3 regions of the Streptomyces sp. NPDC028298 genome follow, and region 1 is predicted to be linked to each of the others. Evidence: riboswitches for the same ligand, from Rfam matches in the RefSeq annotation. Region 1 holds a riboswitch; each other region holds the start of a gene.
The links. A riboswitch is a leader RNA that binds a small molecule or an ion and turns the genes downstream of it on or off. The one in region 1 is predicted to bind S-adenosylmethionine.

Region 1 (9,614 bases):
TTGGCGCCGGCGGCGACGTTGCGCAGGCCCTCGCGGACGAGCGCCTGGGCGAGGACGGTCGCGGTGGTCGTACCGTCACCGGCGACGTCGTCCGTCTTCTTGGCGACTTCCTTGACCAGCTCGGCGCCGATCTTCTCGTACGGGTCCTCGAGCTCGATCTCCTTGGCGATGGAAACACCATCGTTGGTGATCGTGGGCGCGCCCCACTTCTTCTCGAGGACGACGTTACGGCCCTTGGGGCCGAGGGTGACCTTGACGGCGTCGGCGAGCTGGTTCATCCCGCGCTCGAGACCGCGCCGTGCCTCCTCGTCGAACGCGATGATCTTGGCCATGTGAAGTGGTCCTCCCGGACGGGGTGGATTGCTCCGGATCGCGCCCGCGCCCGCGACGGACGGCCCCCGAGCCCTGTGGTTCCTTGCCCCACAGGCCCGCGAGCCTCGCCGGCCCGATCCAAGTTCTGTCACTCTCACTCGGAGAGTGCTAACGCCAATGATTAGCACTCGACCCCGTCGAGTGCAAGGTGCGCTCGCGAAGCGAGCTCGTCGAGGGGTGGCGGTCGGGCGACGGGCGGGAGCAAGGTGCGCTCGCGAAGCGAGCCCCCTGGAAGCCCCCCGGAGACGCACGAGGGGCCCGCATCCCTGGTGGGATGCGGGCCCCTCGTGCGTGAGTTGAGTCGGTGGTCGTTCGCGCCCGATCAGACGGCGAGTTTGACCATGTCCGCCTGCGGACCCTTCTGGCCCTGCGAGATCTCGAACTCCACTCGCTGACCCTCTTCAAGGGTGCGGTAGCCGTCCATCTGAATCGCGCTGTAGTGCACGAAGACGTCCGCACCACCGTCGACCGCGATGAAGCCGTACCCCTTCTCCGCGTTGAACCACTTGACGGTGCCCTGAGCCATGCCTAACTCCCCTATTACTGGCCCTTGCACAGATCCACACTTCGCGGATCCGGGTCAGACCTCACCCCCCAACGGTTGGGGGTGTGCGCCGGAACGCGTCGACCGCGGCTGAATGTATCTGTCCAACTGCCCTCTGCAACAGGTCAATCGGACGAGAATTCTGGGCATGGCCGATCAATGATATGTGGAGAATGCGCAAGGATTCAGGGCAAGTCGGGCCCCGCAAATGCCATAAAATGCCCAAAAAGGTGAGTCACTTTGGCTACTTCTTGTCGCCCGAAGAACGGTCACTCATATGCGTCCGGCATGAAACCAACATCCAAATCGGAGCGACTTCCCCAACTCTAGCGCGTTCAACCCAACAGAATTGCCCCCTCCGTTTGTCTCACGGAGGGGGCAATTATGTGAACGCACTGTGTTCGGCATTACCGAGGGTAACGATCAGCCTCCGGCGACGGCCGGAATGATCGAAACGCCGACACCGTCCGGAGTCGCCGTCTCCAGTCCCTGCTCGAAGCGCACGTCGTCGTCGTTGACGTACACGTTCACGAAGCGACGCAGCTTGCCCTGGTCGTCCAGGACGCGCGCGGCGATGCCCGTGTGGTTCTTCTCCAGGTCGCTGATGACCTCGGCGAGGGTCGCGCCCTCGGCCGTCACCTCGGCGGCACCACCGGTGTAGGTGCGCAGGATGGTGGGGATGCGGACGTTGACGCTCATGATGCGAGGCCAGCCTCTCGGAAGGAGTCGAGGTTCGGGCGGATGGTCGCGGTCAGCCCGGTGTCGGAGGCCACCGCGTCCAGGGTCTTGAGGCCGTCGCCGGTGTTCAGCACGACCGTGGTGAGGGCCGGGTCGAGGAGACCGTTCTCGATGAGCTTGCGGGTGACACCGACGGTCACACCGCCGGCCGTCTCCGCGAAGATGCCCTCGGTGCGCGCGAGCAGCTTGATCGCGTCGACGATCTGCTCGTCGTTCACGTCCTCCACCGCGCCGCCGGTGCGCCGGGCGATGTCGAGCACGTACGGGCCGTCCGCCGGGTTGCCGATGGCGAGCGACTTGGCGATGGTGTCCGGCTTCTGCGGCCGTACGACGTCGTGACCGGCCTTGTAGGCCACGGACACCGGGGAGCAGCCCTCGGCCTGGGCGCCGAAGATCTTGTACGGCTTGTCCTCGACGAGTCCGAGCTTGATCAGCTCCTGGAGCCCCTTGTCGATCTTCGTGAGCTGGGAGCCGGAGGCGATGGGCACGACGAGCTGGTCGGGGAGCTTCCAGCCGAGCTGCTCGCAGATCTCGTACGCCAGGGTCTTGGAGCCCTCGGCGTAGTAGGGCCGCAGGTTGACGTTGACGAAGCCCCAGCCCTCGCCGGCCGGGTCGCCGATCAGCTCGGAGCAGAAACGGTTCACGTCGTCGTAGTTGCCCTGGATGCCGACGAGCTCGCCGCCGTAGACCGCGGCCATGACGACCTTGCCCTGCTCCAGGTCGTGCGGGATGAACACGCAGGAACGGAAGCCGGCGCGGGCCGCCGCGGCGCCCACCGCCCCGGCGAGGTTGCCGGTGGAGGAGCAGGAGAGGGTGGTGAAGCCGAAGACGCGGGCCGCTTCGATGGCCTGGGCGACGACGCGGTCCTTGAAGGAGTGCGTCGGGTTGCCGGAGTCGTCCTTGACGAAGAGCTTCCCGGCGTCGACGCCGAGCTCGCGGGCCAGGTTGTCGGCCTGGACGAGCTTGGTCCAGCCGGGGTTGATGTTCGGCTTGTCCGCCACGTCCGCGGGGACGGGCAGGAGCGGCGCGTAGCGCCAGATGTTCGTGGGTCCCGCTTCGATGCGCTTGCGGAGCTCTTCGGTGTCGTAGGCCGAGAAGTCGTAGGCGATCTCCAGCGGGCCGAAACACTCCTCGCAGGCGAAGACCGGGCCGAGCGGGACGCGGTGTCCGCACTCGCGGCAGGAAAGCGCCGCGGCCGGGCCGAGGTCTACCGCGTCGGCGGAGTTCGTGGTGCTTGCAACTGTCTGCGCAGCCATGGAGGCGAGGCCCTTTCTCCTCATCTTCCTCACGGCGCACTTCGCCGTGAGACGGATTTGGCACCTTCCCTAGCCGGGAGCCTCGCGACGCGATCGACATCGATCGGTACGAGACCGGCTGGAGGGTTGCCGGGGCTTCATCGGGCCGTATCCCTCTGCCCCTCTGGATGAGCGGTATTTGATTGTTGAACTGTTGAACACGATACGCGCCGACGATCCAGGACATGCGATGGTCATGCGCGTTGTTCAAGACTGTAACCGAAGGCCAGGACAGTTGAGATAGTCGTCCGAACCGCGAGACGACGGCAATCGATCTGCCGCTGGCCGCAGCGGGCACGCCGATGAGAGCGTGTGATCAGACAGTGAGGAGCCGCAGACGGTGCTGAGTAAAGTCGAAAGCTGGCTGAGCACACGCTCCTGGTCCGCGACCGACCGCCCGCTCCACAGGATCATGGCAGCCAAGCGTGTCACCGGATCGACGGTGAGTGTCGTGCTGCCCGCACTCAACGAGGAGGAGACGGTCGGCGAGATCGTCGCGATCATCCGCCACGATCTGATGCAGCAGGTGCCCCTCGTCGACGAGATCGTCGTCGTCGACTCCGGTTCGAGCGACCGCACCGCCGCGGTCGCCGCCGCCGCGGGCGCGCGCGTCGTGCACCGCGACGACATCCTCCCGCGGATCCCGGCCGTGCCCGGCAAGGGCGAGGTGCTGTGGCGGTCGCTGCTCGTGACGAGCGGGGACATCGTCTGCTTCGTCGACGCGGACCTCAAGGAGTTCTCGTCCGACTTCGTCTCCGGGATCGTGGGCCCGCTGCTCACCGAACCCGGCGTCGACCTGGTCAAGGCCATGTACGACCGCCCGATGGCCGGCGGCGGCGGGCAGGGCGGCCGGGTCACCGAGCTGATGGCCCGCCCGCTCCTGAACATGCACTGGCCGCAGCTCGCGGGCTTCGTCCAGCCGCTCGGCGGCGAGTACGCGGCCCGCCGCTCGCTGCTCGAACAGCTCCCCTTCCCCGTCGGCTACGGCGTCGAGCTGGGCATGCTCGTCGACGCCCTGCACCTGGTGGGCCTGGACGCCCTCGCCCAGGTCGACGTCGGGGTGCGCAAGCACCGCCACCAGGACGGGCAGGCGCTCGGCCGCATGGCCGCCGCGATCTACCGCACCGCGCAGCTCCGGCTGGCGCGCGGACACCTGATCCGTCCCTCCCTCACCCAGTTCGAGCGCGACCGCGACGGTTTCCGGCCGCGCACGTACTCCGTGGACACGGAGGAAAGGCCGCCGATGAGCGAAATCTCCGAGTACCAGACGCGCAGAGCCGCGTAGTCCGGCGCCGACGGCCGCCGATCGCATACGGCCGAAGGGCGCGTTTGAGCGTTTCGAGACGGGGCTAGGTTTCGAGGCATGGCTTCAACGCACGGTGCCCACAGGATTCTGGTCGCCTCCAACCGCGGCCCGGTCACCTACGAGGTACGGGAGGACGACTCGCTGCACGCCAGACGTGGCGGCGGCGGCCTCGTCTCCGGACTCTCGGCGATCGGGCCGGACGCGGGCGCCCTCTGGGTCTGCTCCGCCCTCGGGGTCGGCGACCGGGAGGCCGTGCGGCGCGGGGTCCACGAGGACGGCGTACGGATGCTGGCCATCGACGCCGACACGCACGCCGCCGCCTACAACGGCATCGCCAACTCCGTGCTGTGGTTCGTGCACCACCTGCTCTACCAGACCCCGCTGGAGCCGGTCTTCGACGCGGAGTTCCGGCGCCAGTGGGAGTCGTACCGGGCCTACAACCGCGCCTTCGCCGAGGCGCTGGCCGAGGAGGCGGCCGAGGGCGCGGCCGTGCTGGTCCAGGACTACCACCTCTGCCTGGTGCCCGGGATGCTCCGCGAACTGCGCCCCGACCTGCGCATCGGTCACTTCTCCCACACCCCGTGGGCGCCCGAGGACTACTTCCGGATGCTCCCCGACGACATCCGCGCGGAGCTGATGGCGGGCATGCTCGGCGCGGACCGGGTCGCCTTCCTGACCTGGCGGTGGGCCACCGCGTTCACGCGCTGCGCGGAGGCGACCGAACCCGGCCGCTACCGCGCCGGCTCGCCCTCGGGCGGCACCCCCCGCACGATCGAGCACCTGGACGGCGCCCGGCCGCCGGTGCGCGAGACCCGGGTCGGCGTGCACGGCCTCGGCGCGGACGCCGAGTTCCTGCGCGAGCGTTCGCACCGCGCGGACGTCGGGGAACGGATGGCCGCGCTGCGCGAGGAGATCGGCGCGGACCGCAGGACGATCGTGCGCGTCGACCGGACCGAGCTGTCCAAGAACATCGTGCGGGGGCTGCTGGCGTACCGGCAGCTCCTCGACGACCACCCGGAGTGGCGCGAGCGGGTCGTCCACGTGGCGTTCGCCTACCCGTCGCGGCAGGACCTCGCCGTCTACCGGGACTACACGGCCGAGGTGCAGCGGCTCGCCGACGAGATCAACGCGCACTACGGAACGCCCGGCTGGACCCCGGTGGTGCTGCACGTGAAGGACGACTTCGCGCGCTCGCTCGCCGCCTACCGGCTCGCCGACGTCGCTCTCGTCAACCCCATCAGGGACGGCATGAACCTCGTCGCCAAGGAGATCCCGGTCGTCTCCGACGAGGGCTGTGCGCTGGTCCTGTCCCGGGAGGCCGGAGCGTACGAGGAACTGGGCGAGGACGCGATCTCCGTGAACCCGTACGACATCACCGGGACGGCGCGGGCGCTGTACGAGGCGCTCACCATGCAGCCGGGCGAACGCGCCGAACGCACCAAACGCCTGACCGCCGCGGCCACCGCCCTTCCCCCGGCCCAGTGGTTCCTGGACCAACTCCACGCGCTGGAGAGCTGAGGAGGGGCGGGCGGCGGTCGGGGTTCCTGTCCGCCGGATCCCGGCTGCGGGTCCAGGGTCCAGACGGTTCCAGCCCCGGCCGGCGAAAGTTCAGCCCCTCCGGCGATTGAGGAGCGGGGTCTGGGGCGGAGCCCCAGGTACGGGAAGGGTAGGGGCGGAGGGGGCGAGAACCGGCTTGTGGCCCGCCCGCCCCGCCCGCCCCGCGCGGGGGTCGCCGGCCGGGTCAGTCGAGCGCGGCCGCCAGCGCGGCGAGGATCCGGACGACCCCGGCGGGCCCGTCGACCACCAGGTCGGCGCGTTCGGCCAGCTCGGCGACCTCGGAGCTGCCGCTGCACACCAGCAGCCCGGGAACCCCGTCGGAGCGCAGCTTGTCGACGGCGCCGAACGCGGGCAGATCCCCCAGATCGTCCCCGGCGTACAGAACGGCCTCGGCACCGACCTCACGGACGTACTCCAGCAGGGCGACCCCCTTGTCCATGCCGGGCGGACGCAGCTCCAGGACCATGCGCCCCGGTTCGACGATCAGCCCGTGCCGCGCGGCGAGCTCGCCCAACGGCTCCCGCAACGCCTCGAACGCGGCCTGCGGATCGGCGGCCCGGCGCGTGTGCACGGCGACCGCGCGGCCCTTCTCCTCGATCCAGGTGCCCTGCCAGGCACCGATCGCGTCGAGGAACCCCGGCAGTTCGGCCCGGACGGCCGCGACGCCCGGGTGCGGAGCGGGCGCGGTGACCGTGCCGCTGACCGCGTCCCAGCGCTCGGCGCCGTAGTGACCGAGGACGACCAGGTGCTCCAGCCCCGGCACGCCGGCGAAGCCTCCGTGGCGCACGGCGACACCGGCCGGGCGGCCGGTGACGACGGCGACGGAGGCGACCTTGGGGGCGAGGGCGGCGAGCGCCGGGACCGCGTCGGGGTGGGCGCGGGCCCGGTCGGGGTCGGGGACGATGGGGGCGAGTGTTCCGTCGAAGTCGAGTGCGACGACCGTCCGGGCGGGACGCGTGAGGATCGCTTCCAGAGCGTCGCGCCCGGCGGGGGTCACCGGAGTCGGCAAGGAGTCCTTGGATTCGGGGTGGCTGCCCATGGGGCGACCCTATCCGGGCGACGCCGGACGCACCCCCCGCTCCTCGGACGCCGGAGGGGCCGGATCCTGCCCGTGCTCAGCGTTCGTCGCGGCGGGACTCGCGGACACGGCGGAGCCGGTTCACCGTGACAGGGTCGTGCGCGAGGGCTCGCGGGTCGTTCAGCAGCGCGTTCAGGAGCTGGTAGTAGCGGACCGGGGCCAGGCCCAGTTGTTCGCGTATGGCGCGCTCCTTGGCGCCGGGGCCGGGGAAGCCGCGGCGCTCCAGGGCGAGGATGCTCCGTTCGCGCGCGGGCAGCTCTTCCATGGACAGCACGGTAGTCCCCGGCACCGACAGACGCCGGGCCCGGGCCCGCCAGGGGCCCGCCAGGGGACCGGCAGGGGACCGGCAGGGCCCCGCTCATGTCTCGGAATGCGGATACAAGGTCTCCATCCCGTGAGTGGACTAGACCTTTCCAGGGGTAAAGCGCGACACTGTCCCCCGTGAGACACGTCATCGCCCTCGATGTGGGCGGCACCGGGATGAAGGCCGCCCTCGTCGGGGTGGACGCCGAGCCCTCCCCGGACCGCCCCGACGCGCCGCGGCCGCAGGCCTCCGGGCACCCCGCGCTGCTGCACCAGGCCCGCCGGGCGACCGGCCGTGAGCGCGGGCCCGACGCCGTCGTCGAGGACATCCTCGACTTCGCCGCCGAACTGCGCGCCTACGGCGAGGAGAACTTCGGCGAGAGCGCGCTGGCCGCCGGCGTCGCCGTCCCCGGCATCGTGGACGCGCGGAATGGCATCGCGGTCTACGCCGCCAACCTCGGCTGGCGCGACGTCCCGCTGCGCCGGCTGCTCGCCGAACGGCTCGGCGGAGTACCCGTCGCGCTCGGGCACGACGTGCGCACCGGCGGCCTCGCGGAGGGCCGGATCGGCGCCGGACGGGGAGCGGACCGCTTCCTGTTCGTCCCGCTGGGCACCGGCATCGCGGGCGCCATCGGCATCAACGGCGGCGTCGAGGAAGGCGCGCACGGCTTCGCGGGCGAGATCGGCCACATCGTCGTACGGCCCGGCGGGGCCCCGTGCCCGTGCGGGCAGCGCGGCTGTCTGGAGCGGTTCGCCTCCGCGGCGGCCGTCAGCCAGGCCTGGGCCGAGGCGTCGGGCGACCCCACCGCGGACGCGGCGGACTGCGCCAAGGCCGTCGAGTCGGGCGACCCGAGGGCGCTGGCCGTGTGGCAGGAGGCCGTCGACGCGCTCGCCGACGGCCTGGTCACCGCGCTCACCCTCCTGGACCCGCGCACCCTGATCATCGGTGGCGGGCTCGCGGAGGCGGGGGAAACCTTGTTCACACCCCTGCGGGCCGCGGTCGAACGCCGTGTCACCTTCCAGAAACTGCCGTCCATCGTCCCCGCCGCCCTCGGGGACACCGCCGGATGCCTCGGTGCCGGGCTCCTCGCCCGGGACCTCCTGAACACCACTTCTACGACTCCCCGGAGGTAACCACCCGATGGCTCCTAGCAAGGTTCTCGCCGGCGCCCGGGTGGTGCTGCCCACCGGGATCGTGCACGACGGCCGCGTGATCGTCGACGGTTCGCGGATCGCCGCCGCGGGTGCCTCCGAGACGCGGCCCGGCGGAGTCCACGCGGCAGCGCCCGCGGACGCGACCGTGACCGACCTGTCCGGCCACTGGGTGGTCCCCGGCTTCGTCGACCTCCACAACCACGGCGGCGGCGGCGCGTCCTTCACCTCGGGAACGGCCGAGGACGTCCTGCGGGGCATCCACACCCACCGGCTGCACGGCACCACGACCGTCGTCGCCTCGACCGTCACCGGCGACATGCACGGCCTCGCCGAACGCGCCGGGATGCTCTCCGAACTGGCCGAGCAGGGCGACATCGCCGGCATCCACTTCGAGGGCCCGTTCATCTCGCCGTGCCGCAAGGGCGCGCACTCCGAGGAACTGCTGCGCGACCCGGACCCGGCGGAGGTCCGCAAGCTGATCGACGCGGCGCGCGGCCGGGCCAGCATGGTCACGCTCGCCCCCGAACTGCCGGGCGGCCTCGACTCCGTACGGCTGCTCGCCGAGCACGGGGTGATCGCCGCGATCGGGCACACCGACGCCTCGTACGAGCAGACGAAGGCGGCCATCGACGCCGGCGCGACCGTGGCGACCCACCTGTTCAACGCGATGCCGGCGCTCGGGCACCGCGCGCCGGGCCCCATCGCCGCCCTCCTGGAGGACGAGCGGATCACCGTCGAGCTGATCAACGACGGCACGCATCTGCACCCCGCCTCGCTGGAGCTGGCGTTCCATCACGCGGGTCCCGGCCGGGTCGCGTTCATCACCGACGCGATGGACGCCGCCGGCTTCGGCGACGGCCGCTACATGCTCGGCCCGCTGGAGGTCGAGGTCGCGGACGGCGTCGCCCGCCTCGTGGAGGGCGGTTCGATCGCCGGCTCCACCCTCACCCTCGACCGCGCCTTCCAGCGCGCCGTCACGGTCGACCGGCTGCCGGTCGAGGACGTCGTGACGGCCCTCTCCGTCAACCCCGCCCGCCTGCTGGGCCGGTACGACCGGGTGGGCTCCCTGGAGCCGGGCAAGGACGCGGACCTCGTGGTCCTCGACGCCGACTTCGCGCTCAAGGGCGTCATGCGCGGCGGTGAATGGGTGGTCGATCCCCAACTGGGGTGATTCATACCTTTGTTGCTTACGGCGGTTGGCCCGGGGGGACTGGGCCGACCGCCGTTGTGTTTGGCATGATCGAGCCTCCGGAAACACCGGCGGGC
Region 2 (9,614 bases), on a different contig from region 1:
AGTGAACAGCCGGGGCTGGAAGGAGGCCAGCACCACCAGGACGAGCACGACGACCGACACCAGCAGCCCGGGCCGACGGGCCAGGAACCGCAGCACCCGCCCGACGCCGGTACGACCTCCCGGTACGGGTTCGGGCTCCGTGGCGAGAGGCCGGGCGAGGCCGAGCGCGGCCTCGGCCGGGTCGTCGACAAGGCTCTGACTCATGCGACGCCCGCCCTTCCGCCCGAGGCCACCACGATCCGCGGGTCCAGCAGCGGATACACCAGGTCGACGACCAGATTCGTCGTCACGAAGATCAGCGCGCCGAACGCCACCACCCCCTGGACCACCGGGATGTCCTGGGCCGTGACGGCCGCCGCGGTCACGCGCCCCAGGCCGTCACGCGAGAACACCGTCTCGACGACGACCGAACCGGCGATCAGTTGTCCCACCAGCAGGCCGACGACCGTCAGGGCCGGCAGGGACGCGTTGCGCAGCGCGTGTCGCAGATGGACCCGCCACCGGCCCGCGCCCTTCGCGCGGGCCGTCTCCACGTACGCCTGGTCGAGCGCGGTGAGCAGGCTCTTCGCCAGCACCTGGGCGATCTGGGCGCCGGTCGGTATCGCGAGTGTCAGCGCGGGCAGCACCAGCCCGCGCAGCCCGTCGTTGCCGAACGCGGGGAACCAGCGGAGCCGGAAGGAGAACGCCTCGACCAGCAGCAACCCCACCCAGAACGTCGGGACGGACACCCCCAGCGGCGGCAGCGACAGCAGGAGCTGCCGCAGCCACCGCCGCGTGGTGTACGTCGCCGCCACAGCGAGGCCGCCGCCGAGCACCACCGCCAACAGCAGGGCCGTCGATGTGAGTTGGAGGGTCTGGGGCAGAGCGTCGGCCAGCGTCGAGGCGACGGGACGGCCGGTGGCCACCGAGTCGCCGAAGTCCCCCTGCACCGCCCGGCCGAGGTACTCGACGTACTGCACGAGCACCGGCTTGTCGAAGCCGTACTCGTGCCGCAGAGCCGCGATCTGCCGGGGATCGACCTGCCCCGACTCCATACCGGCACCGGCCATCGCCGTGACCGGGTCGCCCGGGAGGAAGTCGAGGACCAGGAACGACACGGTGTACGCCGCCCACAGCACGCCGGCCGCCTGGGCTAGCCGCTTGATCACATAGCCGCGCACGGGTCAGCCGATCCAGGTGTCGTGCAACTGGATCCGGCTGGAGGCGTCGAAGGCGAGACCGTGCACCTTCGTGGACACGCCGAGCTGCGTCTGCAGCTCCACCACCGGCACGTTGTAGGCGTCCCGTACGATCGACCGCTGTGCCTGGGCCACCAGTCGACCGCGCTCGGTCGGGTCGGTGGTGGCGGCCTGGGCGGAGAGTGTCGTGTCCAGACCGCTCGCCGGCACACGGTAGAAGTTGGCCAGCTTCGTGGAGAAGGAACTGCGCAGGATGTCGGGGTCGGCGCGGGTGATGTTGCCCCAGATCGCTTCGTACGAGCCCGCCTGCTGGATCGGCGTGAGCTGGGGGAGCTGGAGCTGCTTGAGGGTCACCTGAACGCCGACGGACTTCAGTTGCTGTTGCACCAGCTCCAACGCGGGCTGGTTCGTCGCCGCGTTGGGAACCCAGTCGATGGTCAGGCTCAGCTTCTTGCCGTCCTTGACGCGGGTGCCGTCGGCGCCCGCCTTCCAACCGGCCTCGTCCAGCAGGGACTTCGCCTTGGCCGTGTCGAGGGTCAGGTCGGAGGCGAGGCTGGTGTAGTCCGGTGTGGTGTGCGCGAGGACACTGGTGGCCGGCCGGGTACCGGTGGGGAAGACGGTGTCGGCGATCTGCTTCCGGTCGATGGCGGCCAGGATGGCCCGGCGGACCCTGGCGTCCTTCAGGGCCGGCTGGGCGTTGTTGAAGCCGAGTCCGAAGGTGATCCCGGGATTGGCCCGCCGCTGGAAGGCGACCTGACCGCCCTTGAGTGCCGCTTCGTCGGCCCTGCCCACGCTGCCGATCGCGTCCACCTGTCCGGAGCGCAGACTGCCGGCCCGTACGCCCGCCTCCGGCACGACCTTGAACACCAGCTTGTCCAGGTAGGCCTCGCCCTTCTTGCCCCACCGGGAGGAACCCCAGGCGTAGCCGGGGCGTTTGGCCAGCGTGACCGACTGGTTCTGCACATAGCGCTTCAGCACGAAGGGCCCGGAACCGACGACCCCGTCACTGCACTTCTGCTGAGGTGACCGCTTCACGCTCGCGGACGACTCGATACCCAGCGAGTGGGTCGAAGTCGCCTGCAGGAACTGGGCGTTGGGCTGCTGGAAGGTCACCTTGACCGTGAGCGGGTCCACCACCGTGGTGCTCTTCGCGCCGCTCAGGTACCCCTCGGCGAGGGTTCCCAGGACGCCGAGTCTCGGCACCGCGTCGAAGTTGTCCTTGACCACCTGGGCGGTCAGCGGGGACCCGTCGCTGAAGGTGACACCCGAGCGCAGGTGGAAGGTGAAGGCGGTCGCGTCGGTGCTGATGTCCCAGCTCTTCGCCAGCCACGGCACGATCTTGCCGGTCTTGGGGTCCTGGTCCGTCAGGGAGTCGACGATCTGGCGCACCGAGTAGATCGTGTCGTTGCTGCCGACCTGCTGGGGATCCACGCAACCGGCGTCGGAACCCACGGCGAAGGTCAGCGTCCCGCCGGAACGCGGCTTGCCGCTCCCGGTTCCGGAGCCGTCGGTGCCGGCGCCGCAGGCGGCCAGCAGCACGCTGGTGCTGAGAAGGGCGGTGAGCCTTGCCCATCGGGGAGAACGGGTGGACCGGGGAGATCGGGGAGATGTGAATTCCGGACGTGCTCTCACGGAGGAGTCTCCTCTTGGTGTCGCCGGGCACGGGCGTCGTACGAGGCACGACCGCGCACGGGAACGCGGGCCCGTCGGCTCGATGCCGGTGACGGGCGATGACCTGCGGACAGGGGCCGGGCGGAAAGCGGAAAGCGGAAAGCGGAAAGCGGAAAGCGGAAGCGGATTGGAGAGATCAGAGAGATCGGGGGAAGGGGGCGCCGGGTGCGGACGCGTGCCGTGACGGCTGGTCACGGATGCCGGCTGTCGGCAGGCCTCATGGGCGTCGACAGCCCGCGCATCTCATCGACGTCGACGCGGGTGGGCCTCACCGAGGTGCACCGCCGAAGGGAGGCGTCGGCGCCCGGCTGCGGAAGGGGCCGTCAGGCCTGACAGAAGCAGCTCGTCGAGCGCTTCAGGTCGATGTGACGTCGGCGCGCCAGCCGGGAGAACACCACGGCGACGGCGAAGGAGGCGTCGGAGCCACCACCGTGCCGCATAAGGTTCCTCCACAGGTCCGGCCCCGGTCGTGGGGCCACGCGCTTGCGGTGATCGTCGCTGATCCCGCCGGGCTTTCACCTGGAGCACCCCACCGCGCGGGAGGGTTGCCGGTCAGCGAGCCAGGGCTTGACGCTGACACTCAATGCCGTTCGTGATCGTACGGAGCGGTTCTCTTCTACGTCAATGGCGGCACCGGACTCCGGCGGAGCGAACCGCCCGAGTCCGGTGGAGCGAGCCAGGTTCAGGCACCGCCGCGTTCGCGCGGGATCTTCTGACCCGCCTCGATGGACACCGGCAGCCGGTTCTCCGCCGGGGGCAGAGGGCAGGTGGCCAGGTCGGTGTAGGCGCACGGCAGGTTCGTGGCGCGGTTGAAGTCGAGGACGACCGTCCCCTCGGAGTCGGGTGCCTCGACGGACAGGCTCCGGTTGGCGGCGTAGGTCGTGACCCCGGAGGTCGCGTCGGTGAAGAGAACCGACAGCCCGCCCGGGACATGACCGGGGAACACCGTCAGCGACAGAGGACGTCCGTCCAACTCGAACTCGATCCTGCCCGGGGCGTCATACACGTGCTCCAAGCCCTCGACCGCGGCGCCCACGGTGGTGGGACGCGGCTCGTCGAAGGGGACGTAACGGCCCGTCACGGCCCAGCGCGGGTCGGGGGCGTAGGCGGGCGTTCCGGTGAAGGACTTGAGCAGCGGGGCGTCCGGGTGCCGGGGGCGCACGATGTCGTGGCCGCCCCGCTTGGCGACCTCGATGACGGCGTCCTTCCAGACCGCCTCGACACCACCGCGTTCGGGCAGCACGCCGAAGTGGTGCTCACCGCGTACCGGTGTCCCGTCGACGACGAGTTCCTCACCGTCGTCGAGGGTGACGACGACCCCGTCGGGGCCGGTGTGCCATGCGCCGGGCGCGTCGGGGAAGCGCTGCGGGCGGTCGTCGAGCCAGTGGAGGCCGGTGATCGCCAGGAAGCCGTGGGGGGCGGCGAGCCGGGCCTCCTGTCCGCGGTACCAGTCCAGCCACTGCTCGGTGAAGGCGTGCAGGTCTGTGGTGGTCGCCTCGCTGGTCATGAATTCTCCTTCGCTACAAGCCGCGTGAGGGTCGCCCTCTTGCGGGGGTGCGGGGTTCTTTGTCGCGGTCGCGGTCGCTGTCGGTGAGGAGGTGAGTCGGGGAATCGTCGCTTCGGTAAGCGGGTCGGCGGGTCGGTAGGTCGGCCGTTGAGGGTCGGCCAAAGGCGGGTCGGTGGAGTCGGAGGTCCGTGGACCGGTGGGTCGGTGAGGCGCTGGGCTCAGGCCGCGAGTTCGCCGAGGAGCGCCCAAGTTCGGCGCCGGTCCGCCGCTCCCGCGATCTCGGTGCCCGAGAACACGACCTCGGTGGCGCCCGCGTCGCGGTAACGCCGTACCTCGGCCTCGACCGTCTTCTCGTCGCCGATCACGGCCAGGTCCGCGGCTCGGCGACCGCCGGACAGTTCGATGACCCGGGCGTAGGACGGGATCTGTTCGTAGAACGAGAGCGTCTCGGTGGCCTTGGCCCGTACCGCGTCCACGTCGTCCGTGACCACGCCGGGCACCAGCGCCACGATCCTGGGCGCGGGCCGTCCGGCGGCCTCGGCCGCGGCGGTGAGCGCGGGCACGATGTGCTCCGCGAGGGCGCGAGGTCCTGCGAGGTAGGGCAGGATCCCGTCCGCAAGCTCACCGCTGACCCGGAGCGCCTGCGGGCCCATGGCGGCGACCAGCAGCGGAACGCCCGACTCGGCGCCCGGTACGCGAGCGGACAGGGGAGTCGTGGCGGAGAGCAGCTCACCGCGGAAGTCGGCCGTGCCGGTCTCGGTCAACTGGCGCAGCACGGTGAGGAATTCGCGCAGCCTGGCGATGGGACGCTCGAAGGGCAGGCCGAAGCCGGTCTCCGTGATCAGCTTCGTGCCCAGGGCCAGGCCGAGGTGGTAGCGGCCGTGGGTCGCGGCCTGGGCGGTCTGCGCCTGACTGGAGACGATCAGCGGATGGCGGCCGAAGACGGGGATCGCGGACGTGCCCACGTGGAGTTCCGGGACCGCCCGCCCGACGAGCGCGGCGAGTTGGGGTGAGTCCGCGCCGAAGGTCTGGCCGAACCAGACCGACCGCAGACCGGCCGCCGCCGCTTCCTCGGCCAGACGCACACTGGCGTCGACCTGGTTCTCCGCGTCGGATGCGTTGAGTGCTACTCCAACAGTCATGTCAGGTGGAACGGGCGCCCGGTGAGCGCGCATTCCGTTCGAGTGTGACGGCTGCATGTCAGTCTTGTGACGCACGGCGGCGACCGGTCCGGCCCTCGCGTTCGAGGGACGATCTCTCCCCACGTCCACGTCGGCCAACAGGCCAGGAGGCCGGATTCGCCGACACGCGTGCTCCGTTGACGCCTCCCGCCCCACGTGCTTACATCCCGCCATGCCGACACCGGAGCCTCTGACCCGCCGCCGCGCCGTGGACCTCGTCCGCGTGGCCGCCGCGCTGTGTCGGACGACCGGCTGATCACGTGCCTTCCGGCGCCTCTGCGCGTCAGTGAACTCCTGCTCCGCACAAGCCGGTTGAGAGCAACGCGGTCCATCGCTCCCGCAGAACGACACTGACTCGCGCCGAGCCTCTCGTATCTCCCGCCCCTCCCGCCCCTCCCGCCCCTCTCGCGCCGGCATGACGAGGAGCCGCCATGCCTTCACCCACGTCCGCGGGCCGACGCCACGAAACCGAATACGACCGCCGCAGACTGCGCCAGTGGCTCGCGGGTGAGGCCAGGGCCGACGGGGTCACCCGCCGTCGGCTGCTCACCCTGCTCGCCGCGACCGCCGCCGGAACCGCGCTCGGCGGCGTACGGCCCGCCCACGCCATCGACAGTCCCATCGTCAAGCCGCTGCCCGCCGAGTGGTTCATCCAGCGCGGCACCAACGCCGAAACCCGCTGGGAGGCACTGAGCGGCACCGGCCACCACACGCCCAACGAACGGTTCTTCGTACGCAACCACACCGCGACCCCCGTCCTGAACGCCGACGACTGGCGCCTGCGGCTGTGGGGGAGCGGATTACGCGGGAACCCCGGCGAGGACCGGCCGGTGGAGTTCGGGTACGACGACCTGCGCGCGCTGCCCGCCGTCACCCGCACCGCGTTCGTCGAATGCGCCGGGAACGGCCGCTCCTACTACACGACCCAACAGGGCGACACGGTCACCGGCACCGCCTGGACCCTGGGAGCCGTCGGCGTCGCGCGCTGGCGCGGGGTGCGGCTCGCGGACGTGCTGCGCAGGGCAGGTCTGTCCTCGCGGGCCGTGGACGTCCAGCCGCGCGGTCTGGACGCCGAGTACGTCAGCGGCGGGGAGAGCCTGGGACGCGTACGCCGTCCGCTGCCGCTCGCCAAGGCCCTGGACGACGTCCTGCTCGCGTACGAGATGAACGGTGAGCGCCTGCCGTACGACCACGGCCATCCGGTACGGGTGCTGGTGCCCTCCTGGGTGGGGATCGCCTCGATCAAGTGGGTCGGCGACATCGAGGTGTCCGCGCAGCCGCTCTACTCGCCCTGGAACACCACCTTCTACCGGCTGTTCGGCGCCGGCTACCCCGAGGATGGCAGCGCGCCGCTCACCCGGCAGACCACGAAGAGCGCCTTCGAGCTGGCGAGCGGTGCCTCGTTCGCAGCCGGACACCGGCACGTGCTGCACGGACGGTCGTGGTCGGGTGCGGGAGGTGTCGCCAAGGTCGACGTCAGCACGGACGGAGGGGCCAACTGGCGGCGCGCCCGGCTGCACGACCGGCCCCGCTCCGGCACCTGGACCCGATGGTCCCTTCCTTGGCAGCCCGACACACCCGGTGCCACGCACCTGCTGGCCCGTGCCACGGACACGGCCGGCCGAACCCAGCCGGACACCGCGGTGCCGAACACACAGGGGTACCTGTTCGGCGCGGTGGTGCGCCATCCGGTGAGCGTGGTGTGACGGACGGCGCCTTGGGCCGGGACGACGGAACGGATGCCAACAGGCCTGGAACGCAGGGCTGTTCGGCTCCACGGCACCGGCCCTTCGGCATCGGGCGCCGAGCTTGTTACGGGACGAAGGTGAGACGGGTCAGGCACTGACCCGACCGTCCCGAAGGGGTTCCCGCCATGGCCGTACACGAACACCAGAACCAGAACTCCGGGCTCCGTCCGGGCTCCTTGCGCGGAGCCTTCCGCGAGGCGCCACTGGTCGTCGGCGTGGACGGGTCCGAGCCGAGCCTGCGGGCCGCGGACTGGGCGGCGGACGAGGCCGCCCTGCGCGGCGTCCCCCTGCGCGTGGTGTACGCCTCCCTCTGGGAGCGCTACGAGGGCACGGCACTCGCCGCGGAGCACAAGCCCTTCGAAGAGGTCCGAGCCGAGGACATCGTGGCGGTCGGCCTCCGCCGGGCCCTGAGGCGTCACCCGGACCTCGACGTGTCGGCCGAGATCCTGGCCGAGGAGCCCGAGTACGCCTTGGTCCGGGAAGGACGAGACGCCGCCGCGCTGGTCCTCGGCACTCGCGGCCGCAGCGACTTCGTCGAGATGCTGCTCGGCTCCGTCAGCCTTGCGGTGGCCGCGTACGCCGACTGCCCGGTCATCGTGCTGCGCGGCTCCCACGACAACCAGGTCGGTGCCACACCCGCGCGCCGCGTGGTCGTGGGTGTCGGAGGGACGGGCAAGGGCTCGGCGGCGCTGCGCTTCGCCGCCGAAGAGGCGCGGCTGCGCCGGGTGCCCCTGGACGCCGTACGCGCCTGGCGTTGCCCCGCGTACGAGAGCGTGGACCACCCGCTGCTCACCGGTGAGCCCGCACGGTTGCACGAGGAGCGGGCCGTCAAGGCGCTCGGCGAGGCACTGGAGGACGTGCCGGCCGACATCGACCTGCGGCGCCGCACCGTCGAGGGACCGACGCGCCATGTCCTCCTGGACGCGTCCCACGACGCCGGCCTGCTGGTGGTCGGTGCCCGGCGCCATCCCGGCCGTCTCGGGCTCCAGCTCGGCCGTGTCGCTCACGGAGTCCTGCACCACGCCGCCTGCCCGGTCGCGGTGGTCCCCGAACCGGCGTGAGCCGGAACGGCCTGGCCGCGCGACCGCTCCTGGCCTGGTCTGGCCCGGCCCGGTCCGGTCCGATGAGCTCACCAGGGGTGGGCCGGTCGGCGGGGGCGGCGGGGCCGACCGGCCCCGGGGCGGCCCGTCCAGCCCCTGTGCACCCTCTCCGCACCGACGGACGATCGAGATACCGAAGCATGGAGGAGGCCCGCGATGACGGACGACCTGCTCGAACGGCACCCTGTCCACGCCCTGCTCGCCGACGGCACCACCGTACGCATCCGGCCGGCGCTCCCGGGCGACCACGACCGGCTGCGTGGCTTCTACGAGGAGATGTCGCCGGAGAACCTGCGCCTGAGGTTCTTCTCGCTCGGCGGGCGCTCGGCCGAACTCGCCGCCGACCGGGCCTGCCGCCCCGCCCATTCCGGCTACCGCGCCCTCGTGGCAGAGACGGACGGCCGCGTGGTCGGCCTCGCCGAGTACGACACCGGTGGGGAGGAGTGCGGGCCGACCGGGCCGGACGTGGCCGCGAAGAGCGGGGACGCGGTGGCCGAGGGGGCAGCCACAGGGCCCGACGGCGCAGCCACGGGGGCGGACCAGGCAGCCACGGGTCCGGACGGTGCAGCGCAGGGGAGGGGCGCCGAGATCTCCATCGCCGTCGCCGACGGACTGCACCACCGAGGCGTCGGCACCCTGCTCGTCGAGCATCTGGTCTCGGCCGCCCGGTCCGAGGGGATCACCACCTTCACCGCCGACGCGCTCAGCGAGAACCACGCGGTGCTGCGTCTCTTCGCCGACCTGGGGCTGCGCATGACCCGCCGTTTCGAGGGGCCGGAAGTGCGCTGCGTCATCCGCCTCGACCAGGACGACGCCTATCTGGCGGCGGTCGAGGCTCGCGGGCGGGCCGCCGACGTGGCCAGTCTGCTGCCGCTGCTGCGACCCGAGGTGGTGGCCGTCGTCGGGGCGGGACGCACGCCGGGCTCGGTGGGCCGGGCGGTGCTCAACCACCTGCGCACGGGCGGCTTCACCGGTCGTCTCTTCGCCGTGAATCCGGGTGTCGAATCGGTGCTCAGGGTGCCGTGTCATCCGTCGGTCGCGGCCCTGCCGAAGACGCCCGATCTCGTGGTCGTCGCCGTACCGGCCGCCGCGGTGCCGGCCGTCGCCGAGGAGTGCGGCGAGTCCGGGGTCCGCGCGCTCGTCGTGGTCACCGCGGGCCTCGACCACGCGCAGGCGCAGGCGCTGCTGACCGCCTGCCGCACCCACGGCATGCGGCTGGTCGGGCCCAA
Region 3 (9,614 bases), on a different contig from region 1:
GCGCCCCGGCGAGCGAACCCAGCGCGTCGCGCATGGTGTTGACGCGGTCCTGCTGCCGGGCGATCTGGTCCTGTGCCGTGCCGATCTGCTCGCGCAGCGCGTCGCCGCGCTCGTCGGCCTTGTTGTACGCCTCGGTGGCCTTCTCCGCCTGGGCGTAGAGGCGGTCCACCTCGGCCCGGGTCTCGTCGTGCGGCGCCGCCGAGGCGGGCAGGGTGCCGAGCGCGGCGGCCGCCGCGGACATCACGCAGGCGGCGGCACCGAAGGCGCCGGCGCCCCGGTGGAAGCCGGTCGGTGCAAGGCGGCGATGGAACCCCACGGGTGACCGCACTCCCTTCCGCTGACGGTCCCCCGCCGTCGGGGGATCGCGGCAGACAGTAACCGCGCGACCACACGTCGGCCAAAGACCCTCGCGGGCACGCACAGTGACGCCCCGCCGGAGACGCAGGTCACCGACGGGGCGTGGGGTCAGCGCGAGTTGTCGCAATTCGCCCGTTTGGGCGGTGTGGCGGGAGAGCGCTCGGGGCGGCCCGCACCGCGTGCGGGACCGCCCGTCCGGATCAGATCCGGACGCCGAACTGGAAGGGCATGTTGCCGATCGCCTCGTAGCGGACGACCGCGCCGGTGTGCGGGGCGTGCAGCACCTGGCCGTTGCCCGCGTAGAGGCCGACGTGGTGCTGGTCGCCGTAGAAGATGACCAGGTCGCCGACCTGGAGATCGCTCTGCGAGTAGATGCGGGTGCCCGCGTTGGCCTGGGCCTCCGAGGTGCGGGGTATCGTCACGCCGGCCTGGGCGTAGGCCCAGGAGGTGAGGCCCGAGCAGTCGAACGAGCTGGGGCCGGAGGCGCCGTAGACGTACGGGGAGCCGATCACGCTCTGGGCGGCGGCGAAGGCGGCGCCGGCACGGCCCGAGCCCTTGCTGTTGCCGAGGTCGACGCGCTGGCTGGCGCGGGTGGCCCGCTCCTGCTCCTGGGTGGCCAGCGCGGCCTTCTCCTGGGCGGTCAGCGTGTTGAGGAGCTTCTGCGCGGAGCCCAGCTTGCTCTGGACTTCCTTCTTCTTCTTGGCGAGCTCGGCCCGGGTGTCGGCGAGGTCCTTGAGCTTCGCGGAGGCCTCGGCACGCTGCTGGGCGAGCGAACGCTGCTTCTCCTGGACCTTCTTGAGCGACTCGACCTGCTGGGCGCTCAACTGGTCCATGGCCGAGGCCTTGTCCAGGAAGTCGTCCGGGTCGGAGGAGAGGAAGAGGGCCACGGAGGGGTCGATGCCGCCGGTGCGGTACTGGGCGCTGGCCATCGAACCGAGACCGTCACGCAGCTCGTTGAGCTCTTCCTGGCCACGGGCGACGTTGTCCTGGAGAGCGCTGATCTGCTTCTGCAGCTTCTGCTGCTTCTCCTTGGCGCCGTCGAGCTTCTCCGTGGCCTGCTCGGCCTCTTCGTAGAGCTTGTCGACCTTGGTCTTGACCTCGTCCTTGTTGGGCTTCTCGGACGGCGCCGCGTTGGCGGCGTTGGCGCTGAGGACAACAGCGGCAGCGGCGGCGGTGGTGAGCACGGTCACACGGGTGCGGCTCGGCTGCTTGGGTCGACGGTGGGACGCCACGAAGGCGAGCTCCTTCTTCCTCCAGCCGCCTGCCGAATACGCCGACGGGCGGTGCCCCTCCACCGTCACTCCCCATGAGTGATCACCCTAGTTGGAGGTTCGAGGCACGACCCTAGTGACCTACTTGTGATCAGTTCAAATCCAAACCTGAAAATTCTTTGTCACGGAGAGCATTCTTTGCCATCAACTCACCTGCAGTGATGTCCGCTTGACACTACGTCGTGTGAATGTCCGACGAATTCGGGCATCAGCCCTAGACGTTACGCATGGGACGTAGGGGACTCGCGCGACTTAGGGAACCGATCGCCGACCGCGCCGAACCGGACAGCATCCACCCCGAATTCGCCCCCAAAGCAGAGCGAAAGGGGCGAAAGAAGGAAAGAACGCTCAGGCGCGCGAGAAGCGCAGGGTCAGCCGCGCGAGAAGCGCTTGAGGAGTACCGCGGACGCCACCGGCCGGGCGCCCGCCTTGGCGATCCCGTCGGCCACCTCACGGTCGGTCGAGACGACGATGACCGGGCGGCCGGGCGGCTCGGCCCGCACGAGCTGACGGATCAGCTCGTCCGCCGTGACGCCGGGCTTGGAGAAGAGCACCCGCACCCCGCGTGGGGGCGCGAGCAGCACCGGCGCGGCTAGTTCGGCCCCGTCGAAGACACAGGTGACCTCGGCGCCGGTCTGCGCGGCGAGCTGCGAGAGCTGCCCGAGCAGCCGCAGCCGCTGCTTCTCCAGCGGCATCTGGGGATAACCGGTCTTGGTGACGTTGTAGCCGTCGACGACGAGGTGCGCCTGGGGCAGCGCGAGCAACTGGTCCAGGATCGCGGGGTCGTTCTCGGACAGCGCGCGGGCGGCGATGTCCTTCGGGGTCATCCGCCCCGGCTCGACCGCCTCGACCGTCTCCGCGGGCCGCACGGACACGGGAGGCAGCGCCAGTTCCCGGCGCAGCCCCTGGGCCGCCTCCAGGACCGTGTCGAGCAGCAGCCGCACCCGCATGTCCTCGACGCTGCGCCCCTCGCGGGCCGCCTTGCGGGTGGCCTCCAGGGCCGCCTCGGCCTCGGAGAGCCGTGCCTTGAGGCGCCGCGTCTCGCTCTCGGCCGCGGACACCTGCGCCTGGCTCTCCGCCTTCGCGCCGTCCGTCTCCGCCTGCAGCTTGCGCAGGGCCGCCTCACCGCGCTTGACGTCACTGAGGGCCCCGCGCAGCTTGCGGTGAAGCGATTCCGCTTCCTTGCGGGCCGACTCCAGTTCCGTACGCAGCCGTTCGGTCTCGGAGCGGGTCTGCCCGCGGGCCTCCGCGAGTTCCGCGCGCAGCCGGTCCAGTTCGGCGCGGCTCTCCTCGCCGGCGCGCTCGGCGTCGGCGCGCAGGGCCTCCTCGCCCGCGGCGGTCACGAGCTTCACCCAGCCGGTCGGGCGCACGACGTAGGCCGCGGCCGCCACGTCCAGCGGATCCGCGGCCGGGGGCGGCGCGCCCGAGTCGAGCGCGCCGACGAGCTCGGACTGGGTCTCTCTGAGCTTCTCGGCGATGCGCTGTCTGAACAGCGGGTCGGTCTCCAGCGCCGCCGCCATCGCGTTGCCGGCGAACTTGACGCGACGATTGGGTGCGAACCGGGCGTACTGTCTCAACTGCACGGGCAGTTCGGACACCGTCAGCCCGCCGAAGCCGTCGGAGACGATCTGCACGACCCGTCGGCGCACGCCGTCGGGCAGCGGACGGTCGAGCACCTCGGCGGTGCCGTCGTCCGGCTCCCCGCCTGTGGTCTCCACCATCCGATTCACCCCAATATCCGTGCGGGGCCCGCTCCGTCAGGAGCCGGCGCCCGGCCTGTCCACGAGTTCGACCTGATCCACCGCGTTGCACCAACGGCACCGCACCGACTCGATGGTCTCACTGACCACCTCGCGCTCCTCGACCTTCGGCTCACCGGCGAGGTCCAGGTGCACATACTCGACGACCTTCGACGAGCGGGTCACGTCGAAACGCGTGAGGTTGCCGCAGAGGGTGCAGCGCCAGCGGGTCTTGGCATCGGGCAGGGGAACCGTCATAGGGCAGTCGCTTTCCTTCTAGTGTCCGTCCGGCGCCGGTTTCCCGGGGCTTTGGCTCGTAACCCTACGGCCTGGCGGGTACTCGACGCTCGGGTGTCCACGGCGGCGAGGCGGTCTGTGTGCATCGGCGTGGTTACGTCATGCTCTGCACCATGATCGGCAATTGGAGTGCGACGGTCGGCAGGGCGCTGCGGGGCCGGTCCGCGCCGGTGACGTACGGACTGATCGTCCTGTGCTGTCTGATCTTCGTGATCGGCCCCGCCTCGGGTCTCGATCCCGCGTACGGCACGGGGGACGAGCTGCTGGTCGCGCAACGGGCGTACTTCCGCCGCTGGGGCGTGGTGCCGGCCGCCCTGTTCGACGGGGCCCCGGGCGAGGCGCTCACCCCCGCGACCGCCCTGTTCGTCCACGGAAGCTGGCTCCATCTCCTGGGCAACATGCTCTTCTTCTACGTGTTCGGGCTGATGACCGAGGAGCGCATGGGCCATCTGGAGTTCGCCCTGTTCTACCTGGGCTGCGGATACCTGGCCCTGCTCGGGTACGCCGCCGCCAACGCGACCTCGCAGCAGTCCCTGGTCGGGGCCTCCGGGGCGATCTCCGCGGTGCTCGGCGCGTTCCTCTACCTGTTCCCCAAGGCCCGGGTGACCAGTCTCTTCCCGTTCCTGTTCTTCCTGCCGCTGCGGTTCCCGGCCTGGGTGGTGCTGCCGTTCTGGTTCAGCCTCCAGTGGCTGGCGGCCGGGCGCAGCGGTTCGGGTGGTCCCGGGGTGGCCTACCTGGCCCACCTCGTGGGCTTCTCCCTGGGTTTCGTCTACGCCTGGGCGCGCTTCCGGCGGCGCCCGGCCGTCGTGCCCGCCCGGGGGGTCCTGCCGGGGCCCCCGGTGGAGCGGCCGGGTCCGGTGGACCGCGAGTAGGGTGAGATCCCCAGCAGCGGCCCCCTAGGGAGAGAACCAGCCGTGATCACCGCGATCGTCCTCATCAAGACCAGCGTGGACCGCATCCCCGAGATCGCCGAGTCGATCGCGTCGCTGGAGAGCGTCAGCGAGGTCTTCTCGGTCACCGGCACCTACGACCTGATCGCCATGGTCCGGGTCCATGCCCACGACGACCTGGCGGACGTCATCCCCGGCCGGATCAGCAAGATCCCGGGCGTCGAGGCGACGGACACGCACGTGGCGTTCCGTACGTACTCCCAGCACGACCTGGAGGCGGCGTTCGCGATCGGTCTCGACTCCTGACCGACGCGGCGCCGCCTCCGGGCGGATCCGGTGCGGGGGTCAGACCGCCGGGACGCAGCGGCCGTCCTCGGTGCGGTACCGCCAGCGCGCTCCGTCCCTGACGAGCTCGCGCACCGCGCGGACGAACCGCTCGACGTGCTCGTCGGGGGTGCCGGCCCCGAAGCTGACGCGGATGGCGTTGAGGGACTTCTCGCCGGGGGCCGCCTCGGGGGCTCCGCACTCCCCCGCGGTCTCCGGGTCGCTGCCGAGCAGGGTGCGCACGAGCGGGTGGGCGCAGAACAGTCCGTCGCGGACCCCGATGCCGTACTCGGCGGAGAGCGCGGCGGCGAAGTGCGAGCTGTTCCAGCCCTCGACGACGAAGGAGATGACGCCGACCCGCGGGGCGTCGTCACCGAAGAGGGAGAGCACGCGGACCTCGGGGACCTCGGCGAGGCCCTCGCGGACGGTGCGGATCAGGTGCCGCTCGCGGGCGAGCAGGTTGTCGAAGCCCTCGTCGGTGAGCGCCTTGCAGGCCGAGGCGATCGAGTAGGCGCCGATGACGTTCGGCGAGCCGGCCTCGTGGCGGGCGGCGCTGTCGTGCCACTCGACGTCCACGCCGCCGTCCGCGCGCCGGGTGACCTTGCGGCTGGCGCCGCCGCCCGCGAGGTAGGGGTCGGCCTCGGTCAGCCAGTCGGAGCGGCCCGCGAGGACGCCGGAGCCGAAGGGCGCGTACAGCTTGTGCCCGGAGAAGGCGACCCAGTCGACGTCGAGGTCCTGGACGGACACCGGGTGGTGCGGGGCGAGCTGGGCGGCGTCGAGGACGATGCGGGCGCCGTGGGCGTGCGCGGCGGCGGCCAGTTCCCGCACCGGCCACAGCTCGCCGGTGACGTTCGAGGCGCCGGTGACGCAGACGAGGGCCGGTCCGTAGGGGTCCCGGGCGGCGAGGGCGCGCTCCAGGGTGTCGACGGCCTCGGCGGGGGTGCGCGGGGCGTTCAGGTAGGTCACGCGGGCGTCGCGCCAGGGCAGCAGGGAGGCGTGGTGCTCGGTCTCGAAGACGAAGACCTGGCAGCCGGCCGGGAGGGCCGCGGCGAGCAGGTTGAGCGAGTCGGTGGTGGAGCGGGTGAAGACGACCTGGTCGCCGTCGCGGCAGTCGAGGAACTCCGCGACGGTCCTGCGGGCGTTCTCGAAGAGGTCGGTGGAGAGCTGCGAGAGGTAGCCGGCGCCCCGGTGGACGCTGCCGTAGTACGGCGCGTACGCGGCGACGTCGTCCCACACGCGCTGGAGGGCGGGCGCGCTGGCGGCGTAGTCGAGAGCCGCGTAGGTCACCTCGCCGCCGGTGACGAGGGGGACGGTGACATCCCGGCCCAGAACGGGCAGGGGGGCACAAACAGTCTGGTCGGCGGCAAGGGTGGAAGCAGACATGGCGAGCTCCTGTGAGAGGCAGGCGGAATCACCGCGCGAGCCGGCCGCCTCAGGGCGGCGCTCGGCGCGGGAGAAAGGTGAAAAGGGTGTGCGGAGGCGGGGCTCGGCGCCCTAACGCATTCGCTTGCTCACAGAAGGCTCCCTCGAACGACCAGGACCCCTGGTGGTCCGCCCGGAGAGCGGGAGGGGTCCGCGCTTGCCGTAGGCCTCGCTGCCTACGACCTGGTCTTCACCCGGGGCACCCCGCCACGGACGGAGGGTTGCCGGACAGCCGGCCGGGGCCTGATGGCTGTCACTCATGACCTGGTACAGCATCTTGCCAGAGGATCTTCCCCGCGCAAGACGCAGTCCACGATCCGGACTGCGTCCCGCGCGGGATCCCGGGTGTTCAGGCGTTGCTGGCGGCCACCCAGCGCTCCAGGGTGCGCTTGGCGGCGCCGGAGTCGATGGCCTCGGCCGCCCTGTCCATCTGGACGCGGAGCTGCCCGGCCAGCGGCCCGTCGGCCGGCGTCAGGGCCACCAGGGCCGCCGCCGAGTTCAGCAGGACCGCGTCCCGTACGGGCCCCTTCTCGCCGTCCAGGAGACGCCGGGCGACCTCCGCGTTGTACGAGGCGTCGGCGCCCCGCAGGGCCTCCACCGGGACGATGTCGAGCCCGACGTCGCGGGGGTCGAAGCGCTCCTCGGTGACCTTGCCGTCGCGGACGACCCAGACGTGCGAGCCCCCGGTGGTGGTCAGCTCGTCGAGGCCGTCGTCGCCGCGGAAGACGAGCGAGGAGTTGCCGCGCTCGGCGAACACGCCCGCCACGATGGGCGCCATCCGGGGATCGGCGACACCGACCGCCTGGGCCTTCACCCGGGCCGGGTTGGTCAGCGGTCCGAGCACGTTGAAGGTGGTCCGGATGCCCAACTGGCCGCGGGCCGCCGCCACATGACGCAGCGCCGGGTGGAACTTGACCGCGAAGCAGAAGGTGATCCCGGCCTCCTCGGCCACCTCGGCGACCCGCTTCACCGGCAGTTGGAGATTGACGCCGAGCTTCTCCAGGACGTCCGAGGAGCCGGACGCGGAGGACGCGGCCCGGTTGCCGTGCTTGACGACCTTGGCGCCGGTGCCGGCCACCACGATCGAGGACATCGTCGAGATGTTGACGGTCTTCGCGCCGTCGCCTCCCGTGCCGACGATGTCGACGGTGCGGCCGGGCACCTCGATCACATTGGCGTGCTCGTACATCGCCCGGACGAGTCCGGCGATCTCCTGGACGGTCTCGCCCTTGGCGCGCAGGGCCACCACGAACCCGGCGATCTGCGCGTCGGTCGCCTCGCCGCGCATGATGCGGTCCATCGCCCAGGCGGTGTCGTCCGCGCTCTGGTCGCGGCCTTCGAGCAGTCCGTTCAGTACCGCGGGCCAGGAACGGCCCGCCGCGGTGTCGCCTCCAGCGGGGTTCACAGCGCTCATGGTCGCTCCTGGGTTCGTGGGTCACGCGGTCGCGGGTGACACGGGTGACACGGTTCGTGGGTGACGCGGGGTGGATCGCCCCGCACCACCGGGTGAGACCACCCTATCCAGCCCGGAGGACGGCAAAGAGCCCCGTCCGTGTCATGGACGGGGCTCCAGCCGTGGCGAACTGCCGGGGATCAGTGGTGGCCGTGGCCGCTCGCGATCTCCTTGTACTCCTCGACGGTGGGCTTGGGGATCTGGCCTTCCTCCCCGTAGAAGCCCTGGCTCATCTTGGCGCGCAGCTTCTGCGTGCCCGAGACCTTGCGCTCGACACCGTTCTCGTCGACCGTCGGGCCGATCTCGGCCGGCTTGTACTGCTCGTGCGCGGTGAGCGTGTGCAGCGCGTCCTGGCTGAGCGGCTCGTGGACCTCGATGAACTCACCGTGCGGCAGGCGCTTGATGATGCCCGACTCGCGGCCGTGCAGCACCTTGTCCCGGTCCCGGCGCTGGAGGCCGAGGCAGACACGCTTGGTGGCGATGAAGGTCAGCACCGGCACGACGAAGAACGCGATCCGGACGAACCAGGTGATCGAGTTGATCGACAGGTGGAAGTGCGTGGCCCACAGGTCGTTGCCGCCACCGATGAGCAGGACGAAGTACCAGCTGATCCAGGCGGCGCCGAACGCGGTCCGGGTCGGGACGTTGCGCGGACGGTCCAGGATGTGGTGCTCGCGCTTGTCGCCGGTGACCCAGCCCTCGATGAACGGGTAGACCGCGATCGCGACCAGGACCAGCGGGAAGATGACCAGCGGGATGAACACACCCAGGACGAGCGTGTGACCCCAGAGGTTGATCTCCCAGCCAGGCATGACGCGGATCAGGCCCTCGGAGAAGCCCATGTACCAGTCGGGCTGGGCGCCGGTGGACACCTGGTCCGGACGGTACGGGCCCAGGGCCCAGATCGGGTTGATCGAGGCGATCGCCGCGATGGCCGCGATGACACCGAAGACCAGGAAGAAGAAGCCTCCGGCCTTGGCCATGTAGACGGGCAGCAGCGGCATGCCGACGACGTTGTTGTTCGTCTTGCCGGGACCCGCGAACTGCGTGTGCTTGTGGTAGAAGACCAGGATCAGGTGGCCGACGACCAGGCCGAGCATGATGCCCGGCAGCAGCAGCACGTGCACCGCGTAGAAGCGGGCCACGAAGTCGCCGCCCGGGAACTCTCCGCCGAACAGGAAGAACGACAGGTACGTGCCGACGATCGGCACGGACAGGATCGCGCCCTCCATGAAGCGGACACCGGTGCCGGAGAGCAGGTCGTCCGGCAGCGAGTAACCGGTGAAGCCGGTGAACATGCCGAGGACGAACAGCAGGAATCCGAAGACCCAGTTGATCTCACGGGGCTTGCGGAACGCACCCGTGAAGAACACGCGCATCATGTGCACGAACATGCCGGCGAGGAAGATCAGCGCGGCCCAGTGGTGGATCTGACGGATCAGCAGACCACCGCGCACATCGAAGGAGATGTGCATGGTCGAGTTGAACGCCTCGGACATCAACTGGCCCTGCAGCGGGACGTAGCTGCCGTGGTACTCCACCTCGTTCATCGACGGGTGGAAGAACAGGGTCAGGTACACACCCGTGAGGATGATGATGATGAAGCTGTAGAGGCAGACCTCACCCAACATGAACGACCAGTGGTCGGGGAAGATCTTGCGCATGTTGGACTTGGCCAGGGAGTAGATCCCGAGACGGCCGTCGGCCCAGTCGGCGACCCGCTCACCGGCGGGTGCCTTCTCGCGCGAGGAGCGCGAGTCGGGGGTGGTGGTAGTGCTCATCCGCGCTCCCAGAATGCAGGACCGACGGGCTCCTTGAAGTCGCTGAGCGCTTCGAGGTAGCCCTCAGCGTTCACGCCGAT

Region 2: linked by a shared signal. The riboswitch ahead of ACZ4TO_RS37845 (putative leader peptide) and the one ahead of thrC (threonine synthase) in region 1 are both predicted to bind S-adenosylmethionine.
Region 3: linked by a shared signal. The riboswitch ahead of ACZ4TO_RS10655 (aminotransferase class V-fold PLP-dependent enzyme) and the one ahead of thrC (threonine synthase) in region 1 are both predicted to bind S-adenosylmethionine.

Annotation. Positions count from the first base shown of each region.
Region 1 covers NZ_JBVHTL010000006.1:154,160-163,773, reverse strand. The annotation lists gene groL (chaperonin GroEL) at 1-332, opposite strand, end outside; gene ACZ4TO_RS26355 (cold-shock protein) at 695-898, opposite strand; gene ACZ4TO_RS26350 (MoaD/ThiS family protein) at 1,340-1,615, opposite strand; gene thrC (threonine synthase) at 1,612-2,910, opposite strand; SAM riboswitch class I at 2,928-3,084, opposite strand; gene ACZ4TO_RS26340 (glucosyl-3-phosphoglycerate synthase) at 3,290-4,234, shown strand; gene ACZ4TO_RS26335 (alpha,alpha-trehalose-phosphate synthase (UDP-forming)) at 4,313-5,773, shown strand; gene otsB (trehalose-phosphatase) at 5,997-6,851, opposite strand; gene ACZ4TO_RS26325 (DUF3263 domain-containing protein) at 6,928-7,155, opposite strand; gene ACZ4TO_RS26320 (ROK family protein) at 7,332-8,327, shown strand; gene nagA (N-acetylglucosamine-6-phosphate deacetylase) at 8,335-9,519, shown strand.
Region 2 covers NZ_JBVHTL010000012.1:59,678-69,291, forward strand. The annotation lists gene ACZ4TO_RS37830 (ABC transporter permease) at 1-204, opposite strand, end outside; gene ACZ4TO_RS37835 (ABC transporter permease) at 201-1,160, opposite strand; gene ACZ4TO_RS37840 (ABC transporter substrate-binding protein) at 1,164-2,717, opposite strand; gene ACZ4TO_RS37845 (putative leader peptide) at 3,173-3,289, opposite strand; SAM riboswitch class IV at 3,324-3,437, opposite strand; gene ACZ4TO_RS37850 (DUF1684 domain-containing protein) at 3,532-4,356, opposite strand; gene ACZ4TO_RS37855 (LLM class F420-dependent oxidoreductase) at 4,575-5,498, opposite strand; gene ACZ4TO_RS37860 (sulfite oxidase) at 5,969-7,243, shown strand; gene ACZ4TO_RS37865 (universal stress protein) at 7,411-8,346, shown strand; gene ACZ4TO_RS37870 (bifunctional acetate--CoA ligase family protein/GNAT family N-acetyltransferase) at 8,542-9,614, shown strand, end outside.
Region 3 covers NZ_JBVHTL010000002.1:465,718-475,331, forward strand. The annotation lists gene ACZ4TO_RS10625 (C40 family peptidase) at 1-316, opposite strand, end outside; gene ACZ4TO_RS10630 (C40 family peptidase) at 558-1,589, opposite strand; gene ACZ4TO_RS10635 (NYN domain-containing protein) at 2,000-3,349, opposite strand; gene ACZ4TO_RS10640 (hypothetical protein) at 3,386-3,625, opposite strand; gene ACZ4TO_RS10645 (rhomboid family intramembrane serine protease) at 3,778-4,536, shown strand; gene ACZ4TO_RS10650 (Lrp/AsnC family transcriptional regulator) at 4,579-4,860, shown strand; gene ACZ4TO_RS10655 (aminotransferase class V-fold PLP-dependent enzyme) at 4,900-6,261, opposite strand; SAM riboswitch class IV at 6,449-6,565, opposite strand; gene trpD (anthranilate phosphoribosyltransferase) at 6,650-7,714, opposite strand; gene qcrB (cytochrome bc1 complex cytochrome b subunit) at 7,894-9,534, opposite strand; gene qcrA (cytochrome bc1 complex Rieske iron-sulfur subunit) at 9,531-9,614, opposite strand, start outside.